2 regions of the Bradyrhizobium sp. CCBAU 53421 genome follow, and region 1 is predicted to be linked to the other one. Evidence: riboswitches for the same ligand, from Rfam matches in the RefSeq annotation. Region 1 holds a riboswitch; the other holds the start of a gene.
The links. A riboswitch is a leader RNA that binds a small molecule or an ion and turns the genes downstream of it on or off. The one in region 1 is predicted to bind ZMP and ZTP.
Positions count from the first base shown of each region.

Region 1 (7,050 bases):
TCGCCGCCGACCGCAACTATTCGGACCAGCGCACCTTCGATCTCGGCGATCTGACCGAGCAGGTGGTGATGAGTCTGCGGCCCGGCCTGCGCAAGCACAATCTGACGCTCAACGTCGATTGCGAGCCGAACCTGATCATGAATTCCTATCCCGGACCGTATGGCCAGGTGCTGACCAACCTGTTCCTCAACGCGGTCGCGCATGCGTTCCCGGACGGCAAGGCCGGCGAGGTCGAGATCCAGGTCCACGCCTCGGGCAACGACTATGTCGAGGTGATCTTCGCCGACAATGGCTGCGGCATGAGCCTCGACGTGCGGCGCCGCGCCTTTGATCCGTTCTTCACGACGCGGCGCGACCAGGGCGGCACCGGGCTCGGGCTGCATATCGTCTACAGCATCGTCACCAACCGCCTCGGCGGCCGGCTCTCGCTGGATTCCGCACCGGGCAATGGCACCCGCATCCAGATGATCCTGCCGCGCGTCGCGCCGCTGGAGCAGGCCGCGGAGTAGGCACGAAGCGTGATGGCTGGCCGCGGGTTCGCTCTCGGTCCGTCAGCCTGAGGAGCGCGCAGCGCGTCTCGAAGGATCGACGGCCACCAGCGTGGCCGTGCACCCTTCAAGACGCGCGCAAGAGCGCGCTCCTCCAGCGACAAAGGCGAAGCCTTTGCGCGGGGGTGACGAATCTAGCAGCGAGTCTCGAACGGCTAATTGATATCGGCGAGCTTGTGCAGGGTGGCGCCGAAGATCAGGCTGGCCTTGCCGACCAGCGCGGTTCCGCTCATGGTGCCGCGGGTGTCGGTGAAAGTCCCGGAGACGCCGATGCCGACCGGTGCGGGCCCGCCGAACAGCGGGTTGTCGGTGTCGCGCGGCGTGGTGTGGCGTTGCACGAGGACCTCGCCCTTGAACGCGTCACCCTTCACCGTGTAGCTGCCGGTGTAATACAGGTAGGCATCGCCGCCGAGAATTTGCCCGTCGCGGAAGAGAATCACTCCGCTGCCCTTGCCGACGCGTCCATCCAGCAGGGTGACGTGGATTGAGTACAGCCCGTTCTTCATAACGTCCCATCGACCGGCTGCCGCGCCCGCAGCAATCCGGATTGGTTTTTTATGCCAAAGCGAGCAACCTCGTGCAATGCGGCAGGTTGATTCCGGGGGTGTCCGGAGTGACCGTGGACCCTCGGTTCCTGCCAGTCGGTGTGACGGCGCGATGACAGCGGACCGTGCGCGCGAATCGAACTGGCCCGCGAAATGCATAGCTCTGGTTGCACTGGCCGGTGAGTGCTGGAGCAACATACATGACAGACAGGATGGAAGCTGGCGGCCGCTTTGCGGGCAGGTATGACGATCCCGGAACCTTGGTTGGCCGCCGCCGCGGCCGGATGCGCGTATCTCTGCCGCTTGGTCTGGTCGCGCTGTTGTCGGTCGCCGCTGCGCAGCTTGCGCAGGCACGCGATCCCGACGGCCGCTACGCCAATTCGCCGCTCAAGGAATGGTTCGACGGTCTGCGCAGTGGCAAGGGGCCGTGCTGCTCGGATGCCGACGGCAGCGCGGTCAGCGACGTCGATTGGGAATCGAAGGACGGGCACTACCGCGTGCGCCTCGACGGAGCCTGGATCGACGTGCCCGATGAAGCCGTGGTCACCGAGCCCAACCGGGTCGGCCGCGCCATGGTCTGGCCGATCAAGAGCTACATGGGCGTGACGATCCGCTGCTTCATGCCGGGCAGCATGACGTAGCGCACCGGCCGTCGGCTCACGCGTATTTCTTGTCGCGCTCGAGCAGCTCGATCGAGATGCCCTGCGGGCCGCGGATGAAGCAGATCCGTACGCCGGGACGGATCGTGGTCGGTTCCTTGGTGAACTCGACGCCCTTGGCCTTGATCTCGGCCGCGACCGCGTCGATGTCCTTCACGGTCAGCCCGAAATGATCGAGCCCTTGATAGGGCGTCACCGGCGCGGCGTTGACGCCGTCGCCCTGTGTCACCTCCGCGATGAAAACCTTGGCCCCGCCGAGCTGAACGTCGATGCGGCCGGGGCCGCGGATGATTTCGCCGCCGAGGATGTCGCGCAGCCAGGTCGCGGTGGCCTCAGGATCGGGGCTGCGCAGATGGACGTGGTCCCAGGTGACGACGGGCATTGCGGTCTCCTTGTTGTTCTCGCGCCGCTTGGGTGCGCGGCACTCGCTCTCGGGCGGCGCAAATCTAGCGAGCGGCGGGCTGTGATGCCACCCCGTGCAGCCCGTCGCAAGATTGTCGTCCCGGAATGAAACCATTCCGGCCCTCGGTGATTGTTCTCGCGTGGCCGCTCGACCTGCGGCCGTCCCGGATGCCGCGATGCTTGCGGCGACCGTGCCGGGATGGTGGGCTTGATCGGGCGAGGGTGAGGGCACGATGATGCGGATCGGCCTGGCGTCGTTTCGAAGGTTTGCCGCCGGACGTCTCGGTGAGGGCGGCTTCTACGCCAGCCTGCTGCTGTCGGTGATCGCGGTCGGCGGGATCGCGGCGTGGTTCATGCTCCCCGAGCCGAGCGATGCCGGAGACCGGGATGTCTGGCCGGTGTCTTCCACCGTGATCCGCACCGTGCAGGATGCATCGACCGGGGCGCAGCCTGCCCAAATCGCAAAGGACGCACCTGCAGATGAGTCAGTCACGGTCGGCGTGGCCACTGCCGGGCAGCCGGCCGAGGCGGCCAAGGCGTCCGAACCCGGTGCCGGAAGATCGCCGCTGGACCGGCTGCGGATCGCCTCGCAGTCCTGGCAGCGTGGCGGGCTGGGTTCCAAGGTGCTGGTCACCCTGACGCTGCGTAACGCCAATGATTTCGCGGTGAAGGATATCGAGATCGCCTGCGCCTTCATCCGTAGCGACGGCAGCCCCGTGACCGAACGCAAGCGGCTGATCCCGGACACCATCGCCATGAAGAGCCGCAAGACCTACCCGCGGATGCTGATCGGATTCGTCAACGTTAACGCAAACAAGGCGAAATGCTCTGTCGTGACCGCTAGCCGGGTCTAAACCCTGCATCCCGAAAAAGTGACCGGGAATTGACTTGCCGGGTGAACCGTAACGGCCAGGCAGGAACTAACTAATAAGCCGACCGTTAGAGAACGACCCGGAAGCGCTGGATGGCGACTGTCCGGGTGATCTTGCGCAAACGATGAGTTCGTTGCGCGACAACTGTTGTTGTCGCGCCGAGATGAACCGCGCCCGTGGTGCGGGGGGAGCTACCAAATGCCTGTGGCGCGTTATTTCCTGTTCGTTGGTGGCGTGCTGCTCGCGCTGCTCTTCGTCGTTAGTGCCATCGTGCCGCAGGAGGCCGTGGTCGCCACCCAGGGCCTGTCGTCGCCCGGCGTCGACAACAAGACCGTGGTCCGCATCAAGTCGACCCAGAAACTGCCCGAGCGGGTGGTGTACGACACCAACCTGCCGACCATCGTTCCGGCGCAGGTGAACGCGGTTGCCGCGGCGACCCCGCCGGCTGCCGGCGATGCCTCAGCACAGGCCCGCGTCCGCAACACGTTCGCCCAGTTCATCCCGCCGGAGAAGGCCGACGCGCAGAAGGGCGCGGTCGTGGCCGAGGCGAAGCCGGCCGAGCAGCCGGCGCAGGCCCAGCCGCAGGCACCGAAGAAGCGCAAGGTTGCGCGCTATCACAGCCATCCCCAGCAGCCGATGCGGCTGGCCCAGCCCGGCATGTATCAGCCCTACCGCGTCGCGCAGCAGCAGCCGCGGATGGGCTTCTTCGGCGGGTTCGGGACCTGGTAGGCTGCGACACGCCGCAGCCGGTAATCGATATGCCGCCGCAAACACTCGCGGCGGCATTTTCATGTCGGCGATCGCAGACGGGTAACCAGCCGCAGGAAACCGCCCCGGGTGGTGGTTAGCGCGGCAGGCGCGGAATCTTGTCGGCGAAGCCGTTGTAGCAGGTCAGCCGCTCGTCCTCTTCCTTGACGAACCGGCATTCGTTGACGCCCTTGGCAGGGGCGGCCTTCGGCTTAGGCTGCGGCTTGAAGATCTCGTCGTAGCACATCAACCGCTCCTTGGTGGCGTCGTCGATGTCCTGGCAGGCCTGGAGCTTCTGCGCGACCGATTGCGGCTTGCCGGGGGCCGCTGCCTTCTCGCCCTTCTTGGCCGCCAACTTCTTGCCGACCTGGACCAGCGGCTTGTCGCCGACCATCGGCTGCGAGGCCGCCGCGGGTTTGTCGGCGGGCGCCGGGGCCGGAGTGGTGCCTTGGGCAAGCGCGGCAGCCGGGCAGAGGAGCGCCAGCGCGAGGATGATATGTCTCATGTTGAAAATGTCCGAAATGGCGTGATGACCGGAAGGATGGCGCCGGGGATCGGAAAAGCCCGGCAAGCCCCGAGGCTTATCGCAAGTTCTGTCCGAATCCTACCCCGGAGAGGGCCCACCCGGCACCGATCCACCGGCAAAAACAGGGCTATTCGTCGCCGGTTCGGCCGCAAGCGGGCGTGATTTGCGTTTGCCGGGCCGGCCAGCTATGACGACGCCATCTGCGCGACTGGCGCTTGGATGGACCACCATCGGGGAGCGCAGAGACTGAACGCCGCGCGCCTGGGCACCGCTTCGAAACGGAGGTGCCATGACGGCGAACATTCTTGACGGGCATGCACATGCCCAAATTGTCATCGACAAGGTTGCGAACGATCTGGACCGGCTGCCCCGCGCGCCCGGGCTCACAGTCGTGCTGGTCGGCTGTGACCCGGCGAGCCAGATCTATGTGCAGAGCAAGGTCAGAATGGCCGAGCGGCTTGGCCTGCGCGGCGAGGTTGAACGGCTGCCGGATGACGCCAGTGAGGCCGATCTGCTTGCCAGGATCGAGGTGCTCAACGCGCGCGACGATATCGACGGAATCCTGATCCAGCTGCCGCTGCCGACGCATATCGACGCCTTGCGCGTGATGGCGGCGGTCGATCCGGCGAAGGATGTCGACGGCCTACACGCGCTCAACGCCGGCCGGCTGTTTCACGGCGACGATGCCCTGGTGCCGTGCACGCCGCTCGGCTGTCTCAGGCTGATCAAGGCGATCCGGCCCGATCTCACCGGCGCGCATGCCGTGGTGATCGGCAGCTCCAACATCGTGGGCAAGCCGATGGCCGCACTACTGCTGCAGGAGCAGGCGACCGTGACACAGACCCACATCCACACCCGCGGCATCAGCAACATCTGCCGCCAGGCCGATATCCTGGTCAGCGCGGTGGGCAAGGCCGGCCTCGTGCGCGGCGACTGGATCAAGCCGCAGGCCATCGTCATCGACGTCGGCACCACGCGCGTCGAGAAGCCGGACGGCGGCTACGCGGTGTGCGGCGATGTCTTCTTCGACGAGGCGGTGCAGGTTGCCGGCGCGATCACGCCGGTGCCGCGCGGCGTCGGCCCGATGACGATCGCCTGCCTGATGGAGAACACCGTGAAGGCCGCGAAGGCGAGGGCCGCGCGGCTGCAATAACGCGGCAGGCCTGGTGCGAGGCGCGAGCGGCCGGGGCCGCACGCGTCTCTCCTTCACCCACCGAGGTCCCGTGCGCGAAGATCATGACGTCGGAGGTAATGGAAAGCCCGCAGCGTTGGTCTATCGTCGCGCGACAGACGGAGGCACGCGATGCTCTATGCGGACGATCTCACCGAGGGCCAGACATTCCAGCTCGGGAGCTACACGATCGGCGAGACGGAGATCCTGGAATTCGCCGGCAAATATGATCCGGTGCCGATCCATACCGATCCCGTCGCGGCCGCGGCGGGCCCATTTGGCGGCCTGATCGCGAGCGGCTTCAACACCATCGCGATCTATCAGCGGTTGGTCGTGGAGGCGATCTGGACCAAGGTGGCGGGCATCGTCGGGCGGAGCTTCGAGATTCGCCTGCCGAGCCCGGTCCGCCCGGGAGCCACGCTCACCGGCCAATCCCAAATCCAGAAAATCACCCTCAGGCCGGAGCGGCGTGACGCCGTCGTGATCTTCAGGACGGAGCTGGTCAACGATGAGCAGCGTCTCGTTCTTGTCCTGGTTCTCGATGCGCTGATCCATATGCGGCCGGCGGAGCAACGGCCGGCATAACCTCCGCCCGGATCGATCTGGCCGCCCGGCAAAGCTGCGGTTACCATAGCCTATCGATGGCGTCGTCTTGATATGGCCAGGGCGACAAGTTCGCCGATGCGGTGCAAGACGGATGGTATGGGCGTGAAGCGCAGCAAGCAGAAGCCCGGCGAGATCGAAGCCGGACAGCGCAAGGCCGAGCAATGGCACCGCTTGCAGGCGCAACGCGCCGCCGAACGGCAACGTCTTCGTGATTACAAGATTGCGCTGGCGCGCGACGAGGTTCCCGTGGATACAGCGCGGCTGGCGCCGTCGAACAGCTATTCGATTCCTGATTTCGTCGAACGCGGAACCTATCGGCCCGAGCCCTTCGTCTGCAAGGATTGCGGCGTTGCCGAGGTCTGGACGCCGTTGCAGCAGAAATGGTGGTACGAGACCGCAAAGGGCGACGTGTTCACCAAGGCCGTGCGCTGCCGGGCCTGCCGCACCAGGGAGCGCGCACGCAAATCTGCCGCGCGCCGCGTGCATCTGGAAGGACTCGCCAGGAAGACGCCGCCTGCCTCGTAGAGGTACGCCGGCGCCACATTTCACACAGCGGTGGATCTGGAACCCGCGCACACCTCGGTCAATGCGTCGCGCGTGCGGAACGTTTCGTGGCCTGATCGGTTCGAGACTTCGAAGCCCCCGGCGAGGGGTGCGGGCGGGGAGGAACCAGCCAAGGATACCACGCGGCCGGAACCAACAAGAAGGAGCAGCGGATGAAGCTTAATTCCACGCAAGTCAAACAGACCATGACGCAGTTGAACGCGCAGGTGCTTCCGGATGATCATCCGGCGGTGGCGCAACTGAACAGCGTGTTCGGCGAGCACACATTCTTCGTCGACACCAGCGGCCTCAAGGTCCTCGAACCGGCGCAGAGTTCCGACATGCCGGGGCAAACCGGTGAAGTGGTGAGCCTTGCCGAGTGGAGCGATCCGGAGCTGACGTCGCTGCGGCCGCACGAGCCGGAACCGACC
Region 1 is NZ_CP030047.1:4,458,064-4,465,113, forward strand. Features, by position in the region: gene XH92_RS21165 (PAS domain S-box protein) at 1-509, shown strand, start outside; gene XH92_RS21170 (GrlR family regulatory protein) at 704-1,054, opposite strand; gene XH92_RS21175 (hypothetical protein) at 1,378-1,734, shown strand; gene XH92_RS21180 (VOC family protein) at 1,751-2,134, opposite strand; gene XH92_RS21185 (hypothetical protein) at 2,391-3,008, shown strand; gene XH92_RS21190 (hypothetical protein) at 3,225-3,755, shown strand; gene XH92_RS21195 (hypothetical protein) at 3,871-4,278, opposite strand; ZMP/ZTP riboswitch at 4,494-4,573, shown strand; gene XH92_RS21200 (bifunctional 5,10-methylenetetrahydrofolate dehydrogenase/5,10-methenyltetrahydrofolate cyclohydrolase) at 4,589-5,452, shown strand; gene XH92_RS21205 (MaoC/PaaZ C-terminal domain-containing protein) at 5,603-6,055, shown strand; gene XH92_RS21210 (zinc-ribbon domain containing protein) at 6,179-6,601, shown strand; gene XH92_RS21215 (hypothetical protein) at 6,793-7,050, shown strand, end outside.

Region 2 (7,050 bases), 2.1 Mb from region 1:
GCCGCTGTCGCTTGACGTTTAGTCTCATTTTGCGTGCTGCGCCTGCGAAGGCGAATGTGTCCGGCCATGCGCGAAGACGCCGGAAGCCACCGATATTGCTCAGGTTGATGCAAGCCCGCGGTCGCAGCACTTCGAGCGCGCGAACGCATGCTGTTCCGGCTTCGCATTGAGCGCATCGGTTGTCTTTGTGAAAGACAACGCTAACATAGAACGCGTCCATCGATACCTGTCGTTGTCTTTTTTGATCACCTATTGCAGCGCAACCAAGCCACAACGGTGCGCACTCGCGACGGCGGCCAGGCCTCGAAGGGGGAGTAGCAAACATCATCCCTGATACTGCAACCAAGAAATAACGGGGGAGACTATGTACGTGAAAGGGCTTGCGGCATTCGCCGCAGCGGTCGGCGTTGGCCTGTTGTCCGGTGCTGCCATCGCACAGGAAGTCAAGCAGGAGAAGCAGTCGGTTCTAGGTAACGCCAATGTGCCGCCGGTGACCCAGGATCAGCTCAACGCCGCCGACAAGAATGCCAAGGACTTCCTGCTCACCAACGGAAATTACGCCCAGACGCGGTTTTATCCGGGCAAGCAGATCAGCCGCGACAATGTGAAGAACTTGCACGTCGCCTGGATATTCCAGACCGACGTCAAGGAGTCGCTCGAGACGTCGCCGATCGTGGTCGACGGCGTGATGTATGTCACGACGTCGTTCAGCCACGTCTATGCGCTCGACGCCAAGACCGGCCAGCAGCTCTGGCATTACGCCCACAAGATGGGCCCGATCACGATCTATTGCTGCGGTCCCAACAATCGCGGCGTGCAGGTGCTCGGCGACCGGGTCTATCTGGCGACGCTGGATTCCAAGCTGATGGCGCTGAACGCCAAGACCGGCGAGGTGGTCTGGACCACCAACATCGCCGATCCCGAACTCGGCTACAGCGAGACGATGGCGCCGACCGTGGTCAAGGACAAGGTGCTGATCGGCACCAATGGCGGCGAATACGGCATCCGCGGCTTCGTCCGCGCCTATGACGCCAAGACCGGCAAGCAGTTGTGGAATTTCAACACCATTCCGGAGAACTCGGTCGGCGTCTGGGCGACCAAGGACGCCACCGGCCGCGACATGCATCGTAATATCCAGGCCGAGAAGGACATGCTCGCCAAGATCGGCGATCCCTATGCCAAGCTCGGCGGCGGCGTGTGGCAGAACCCGTCGGTCGATCTCGCGACCAACCGGATCTACTTCGTGGTCGGCAATCCGTCGCCCGACCTCGACGGCTCCAACCGGCCCGGCGACAACCTCTACACCAACTCGCTGGTCTCGCTCGATCTCGACACCGGCAAGTATGTCTGCCATTTCCAGTACATCGCCCATGACGTCTGGGACCTCGACGCGGTCAGCCCGACCGTGCTGGTCAACGTCAAGGACAAGGACGGCAAGACGATTCCCGGCGTCATCCATGCCGGCAAGACCGGGCACATCTATGTGCACGATCGCAAGGACTGCAGCCTGATCCGCTTCTCCGAGGCGATGGTGCCGCAGGAGAACATGTGGGTGCTGCCGACCAAGGAAGGCGCGCGCATGTTGCCCGGCGCGAACGGCGGCGTCGAATGGTCGCCGATTGCGACCGACCCGGGACAGGCGCTGGCCTACGCCATCAACCTGCATCAGCCCATGCACTACCGTGTCGAGAGTTCGCCCTATCCGAACGGGAAGCTGTGGCTGGGTGGGGCCTTCACGGCAATCCCCGGTGAACAGCAGTCAGGCAACATCACCGCGGTAAACTACAACACCGGCAAGATCAAATGGCAGGTCAAGACACCCGAGCCCATGATCGGCGGCATTCTGGCTACCGCCGGCGGTCTGGTGTTCACCGGTGAAGGCAATGGCAAGTTCGCGGCCTATAATTCCTCCACGGGTAAGGAACTGTGGAGCTTCCGCGCCGGCGCCGGCGTCAATGCGCCGCCGTCGAGCTACATGGTTGGCGGCAAGCAATATGTCGTGGTCGGCGCAGGCGGTAACACCCAGGTCGACTTCAAGCGCGGCAACAACATCATCGCCTTCACGCTCGACTGAGCCAAGGCGTGAGGCAAAATCGCGCGTGCAAACATTGACAGCGAGGCGGGACCCGTTCGGTCCCGCTTCTGCTTTGTTCGGATGAAAGGTCCAACCGCGTCATTGCGAGCCAACGGGTCGCGCGGACGCGCGCCCGATGACAGGCTCCGCGAAGCAACCCATCGCGCCGCGGATGCGGAAGCATGGATTGCTTCGCCGCTTCAGCGCAAAATTGCCTTGCAATTTTGCCGCGAGCTCCTCGCAATGACCGAGGTAGACGGCTACTGCGCCTCAGGATGAGCTAATGTTCGATAAATTGATGATGTGCGGCGCCGCGCTGCTGTTGATGATGGCGGAGGTGCGTGCGGAGACGGTCGAGGAGAAGGTTGCGGTCTGCACCGGTTGCCACGGCGAGAACGGCAAGCCCGTCGACAAGACCATTCCGACGATCTGGGGCCAGCAGGCCGGCTATCTCTATATTCAGCTTCGCGATTTCAAGCGCGGCGATCGCAAGAGCGAGATCATGCAGCCGATCGCGACCCAGTTCGAGCGCGATGACATGCTGGCGATCGCCGAGTATTTCTCGCAGAAGCCGTGGCCGGATCTCGGCCAGCCGAGCGCGCCCAAGGACGTCGCAGCGAAGGCGCTCAGTGCCAGCGCTTCGGTCGGCTGCCCCGCCTGCCATCTCGATCGCTTCCAGGGCGACGGCACGGTGCCGCGGCTTGCCGGCATGGGACGGGATTACCTTGCCAGGACCATCGCCGATTTCCGCACCCGCGCACGCGGCAACAATCCCGGCATGTCCGACCTGATGCTGGCGACGTCGCCCGACGACCTCGCCGCGCTGGTGGACTATCTGGCGGGGCTGTAGCGGCGGGCAGGTTGACCCTCACGCGAGCGCAGGGCTGTCGCATATGCGTTTCTGGCGGTCGAGGTTGGGCGCCAGCGCCCGACCTCGTTCTGTACCTCTGCGCGCCAAGTTGCGGTGCCGATCAGTTCGGTCGAGACCTGGACAACACGCCTGGAACAGGAAAGGCTCGGCACATCTCGATGCACTCCGACCTGAGACGCGCGAGGACCGCATCGTCTCCATTCGCCTGTAGGGCCCCCGCAATGAACTCGCCGATACGGCGCATTTCGGAATCTCCCATGCCACGCGTGGTCGCTGCCGGTGTCCCAAGACGAATACCGCTCGGCCTGAGCGGGGGACGCGGATCGTCTGGAATAACTTGCTTGTTTGTGGTGATGGCGATGGCATCGAGCACGTCCTCGGCCGCTCGCCCGTCCAGTCCGACGGACGCTATCGTATCGACGACCATCATGTGATTGTCCGTCCCGTTCGTGACCAGCTTCATCCCGCATTCCATTAGCGTGTCGGCAAGAACCTTCGCGTTGCGCAGAACCTGTCGCGCGTAAACCTGGAAATCCGAGGTCGCCGCCTTCTTGAGCGTCACGGCAGTCCCGGCCACGACGTTCATGTGAGGTCCGCCCTGCAACCCGGGAAAGACGGAAGCATCGATCCGACCGGCATATTCCTTCCGGCACAGGATCATCCCGCCGCGGGGGCCGCGCAGTGTCTTGTGGGATGTCGTCGTCATGACGTCGAAGCCGGCATCAAGCGGATTGCGCATGACATTCGCGGCAACCAGTCCGCCATAGTGGCTCACGTCAGCCATCGTGAGCGCGCCGACTTCGTCGGCGATACTCTTGAACGCCGCATAGTCCAGGTCGCGCGGATAGGAGCTGTAGCCGCACAATACCATCTTCGGACGCGCTTCACGCGCAATCGCGCGCAATTCATCGAAATCTATCGCGCCGTTTGACGGTGCCGTCCTGTAGCGAATGAAGTTGAACAAACGCCCCATGTGGGACACCGGCGCGCCGTGGGTGAGATGACCGCCGTGCGACAGATCCATGGCGAGAATAGTGTCGCCAGGTTGCAATAGGCCGAGATAGACGGCCTGATTCATCGGTGATCCGGAAAGCGGCTGAACGTTGGCGTGCTCGGCACGAAAAAGCGAGCAGGCCCGCTGGCGTGCGAGGTTCTCGACGTCGTCCGTATACTGCTGGCCGCCGTAGTATCTGCGTCCCGGATATCCCTCGGAGTATTTATTGGTGAAGACCGATCCGAGCAGTTCAAGCACCTCCGGGTAGGTGTAATTCTCGGACGGAATCAGTTCGACGCCGTCCCGTTGACGGCGCTCTTCCCCCGCAAGGGCAGCGGCGATCTCTTGATCGTTGATGGACAGTTCGTTGCGAAACGACGGCATGATCGGGCTCCTCAACACGCTGTTTTTCCAGCAGATTGGTTGCCCAGGCGATCGGCGTCGAAACCCTTCGCGCTTCCCCGTGGTCGATTCCACGTTAGCTCGCCAGTCGCGCGATTGGACGAATGAGCACGGAGACTCTTCGCAAAAGAGAATTTACCCGACCTGCGGACCTTCCGCAACCAATGAGTCCATCGCGTCATGCTTCAGCGCGGCGTCAGCTCCTCGCGCAGCGCCGAGAGGATGGTGAGATCGGCGGCGTGTTTGCCGGCCTTGTCGGCCAGCGCCGCATCGGCGCCGTGGGTGAGCAGTGCTTTCGCAATAGCGGGATGGTTGCCCTCGGCGGCGATCATCAGTGCCGTGCGTCCGCGGGCGTCACGGTCGTCGACCCTGGCGCCAGCGTCCAGGAGATACGCGACGACCTCGAGCGCCTGTGCCTCCGGCACCGTCTCATCCGGCCCGGCCGCCCACATCAGCAGCGTCAGATCGTTGGCGTAGCGCGCGTTGATATCGATACCGAGCGCGACGAGCTGTTTGACGATGCCGAGCTGACCGCCGGCTGCCGCATAGACGACCGGCGGCTTGCCGGTGTCGTCGGCCTTGCGGCCGTCGGCGCCGTGCGCCAGCAGCGTGCGCACCACCATGTCCCTTCCGGCATAGGCGGCGGCCGCGACCGGGGAGGCACCGCTGCGGCCGGTGAAATTGACGTCGGCGCCGCGGTCGATCAGCCGTTGCACGATCGCGACATGGCCGCGTTCGGCGGCAAGATACAGCGCGGTCGATCCCGCAAGGTTACGCGCATCGACCGGCGCGCCGCGCGCCAGCAGCAGGTCGACCATGTCGAGATGGCCCGTGCGGGCGGCGTGGCTCAGCGGCCTCGCGCCGAGCCGGTCCCGCGCGTCGACCGAGGCGCCGCCGTCGAGCAGCTCGGTGGCGAGCTTGATGCAATCGGCATTGGCGGCCGCGAACAAGGTCAGCGAAATCTCGATTGCGCTGAGCTGTGCCTTGTCGGTCTCGTATTTGCGGATCAGCTCGCGGCACCGGGCCGGATCGGCCGCAGCAAGGCTGCTGGGAACGTGGCCTGCAACAAGCAGCGCGGCGAGGGCGATGCAGCGATACAAGACGTGTCCTCCGTATGGCCCGCTGATAGGTCAGCCATTCGGATTGAGCGTCGCATGATCCTTGGTTGCTGCCAAGCCGCGCAGCGAAGGCCTGCCGCGCAGCGCCGTTGGGCCGCGCGGTGTCGCGGCGTCCTAACCGGACTGCCCGGTGCTCGCATTCGCAACCGCGCGCGCGACATTGGCGATCACCTCGTTGCACTTCTCCATCGGAGCACTTGCCCCGGTCAGGTAGACCGTCACCACGATCGGCTTGCGGCCGGGCGGCCAGAACACGCCGATATCGTTATAGGTGCCGCGCTCGCCGGTGCCGGTCTTGTCGCCGACACGCCAGTCCCGCGGCACGCCGGCGCGCAGCCTCGTGTCGCCGGTCTTGTTGGCGACCATCCAGTCCACGAGCTTCTGGCGCGAGGCGGCCTGCAGGACGTCGCCGATCACCACGCGCTGCAAGCTCTTCAGCATCGCGGTCGGGCTCGTGGTGTCGCGCGGATCGCTGGGCACGGCTTCGTTCAGCTCCACCTCCCAGCGGTCCAGCCGGCTGATGTTGTCGCCGATGGTGCGGAAGAAGGCGGTGAGGCCGGCGGGGCCGCCGAGCTCGCGCAGCAGCAGGTTGGCGGCGGTGTTGTCGCTCAGCGTGATGGCGGCCTCGCAGAGCTCGGACAGCGTCATGGCCGATCCGACGTGCGCCTTGGTGACCGGTGCGTAGGCCAAGATATCCTTGGCCTCGATCTGCACGCGCTGGTCGAGGCTGGATTCCCCGCTGTCGACCCGGTGCAGCACGGCGGCCGAAGCCAACGCCTTGAAGGTGCTGCACATCGGGAACCGCTCGTCGCCGCGCCGGCTGGCGCGCAATCCGGTTTCCATGTCGAGCGCAGCGACGCCGAGCCGGCCGCTGGTCGCGAGCTCGATGCGTGCAAATTCCTGCTGCAGCCGCTGCGCCGGCTCGCCTGATCCCGCCGCGGCGTTCTGTCCTGCCGCAGCGCTTGGCCGCGGCAAGGTGCAGGACGCCGCAAGGCCCAGCGCGCGCAATCCAAATGTCCGTCTCGTCAGCATGTCGAATCTCCCGTTGGCGGCGCGAACCTGCCGGGCGGCGTGACGGCGCACAAACAATCATTTATACAACGAGGCATGAGGAAAACTTGGTCATGACGCCGTGCGCCGGCACCTTCCGTTGAACGCGCTGCGCGCCTTCGAGGCTTCCGCGCGGCTGCTCAGTTTCACCCGCGCGGGGATGGAGCTGCGCGTGACGCAGACCGCAATCAGCCACCAGGTCAAGCAGCTCGAGGAGCTGCTCGGCGCGAGCCTGTTCCGCCGGCTGCCGCGCGGGCTGGTGCTCACCGACGAGGGGCTGGCGCTGCTGCCGGTGCTATCAGATGCGCTCGACCGGATCGGGGCGGCGATCGACCGGATCGAGGCGAAGGGCACGCGCGAGGTCGTCACCGTCGGCTGCGTCACCACCTTTGCGACCGGATGGCTGCTGCAACGGGTCGACCGCTTCAAGCGCGCGCACCCCTATATCGACCTGCGCCTGCTCACCAACAACAACCGTGTCGACATCGCTGGCGACGGGCTCGATCTCGCGCTGCGTTTCGGCGACGGCTCGTGGCACGGT
Region 2 is NZ_CP030047.1:2,332,637-2,339,686, forward strand. Features, by position in the region: gene XH92_RS11045 (PQQ-binding-like beta-propeller repeat protein) at 365-2,074, shown strand; gene XH92_RS11050 (c-type cytochrome) at 2,358-2,924, shown strand; gene glyA (serine hydroxymethyltransferase) at 3,046-4,323, opposite strand; ZMP/ZTP riboswitch at 4,358-4,443, opposite strand; gene XH92_RS11060 (ankyrin repeat domain-containing protein) at 4,527-5,441, opposite strand; gene bla (class A beta-lactamase) at 5,574-6,491, opposite strand; gene XH92_RS11070 (LysR family transcriptional regulator) at 6,592-7,050, shown strand, end outside.
Region 2: it holds a riboswitch for ZMP and ZTP, as region 1 does, so the genes downstream of both, glyA (serine hydroxymethyltransferase) here and XH92_RS21200 (bifunctional 5,10-methylenetetrahydrofolate dehydrogenase/5,10-methenyltetrahydrofolate cyclohydrolase) in region 1, are expected to answer to the same signal.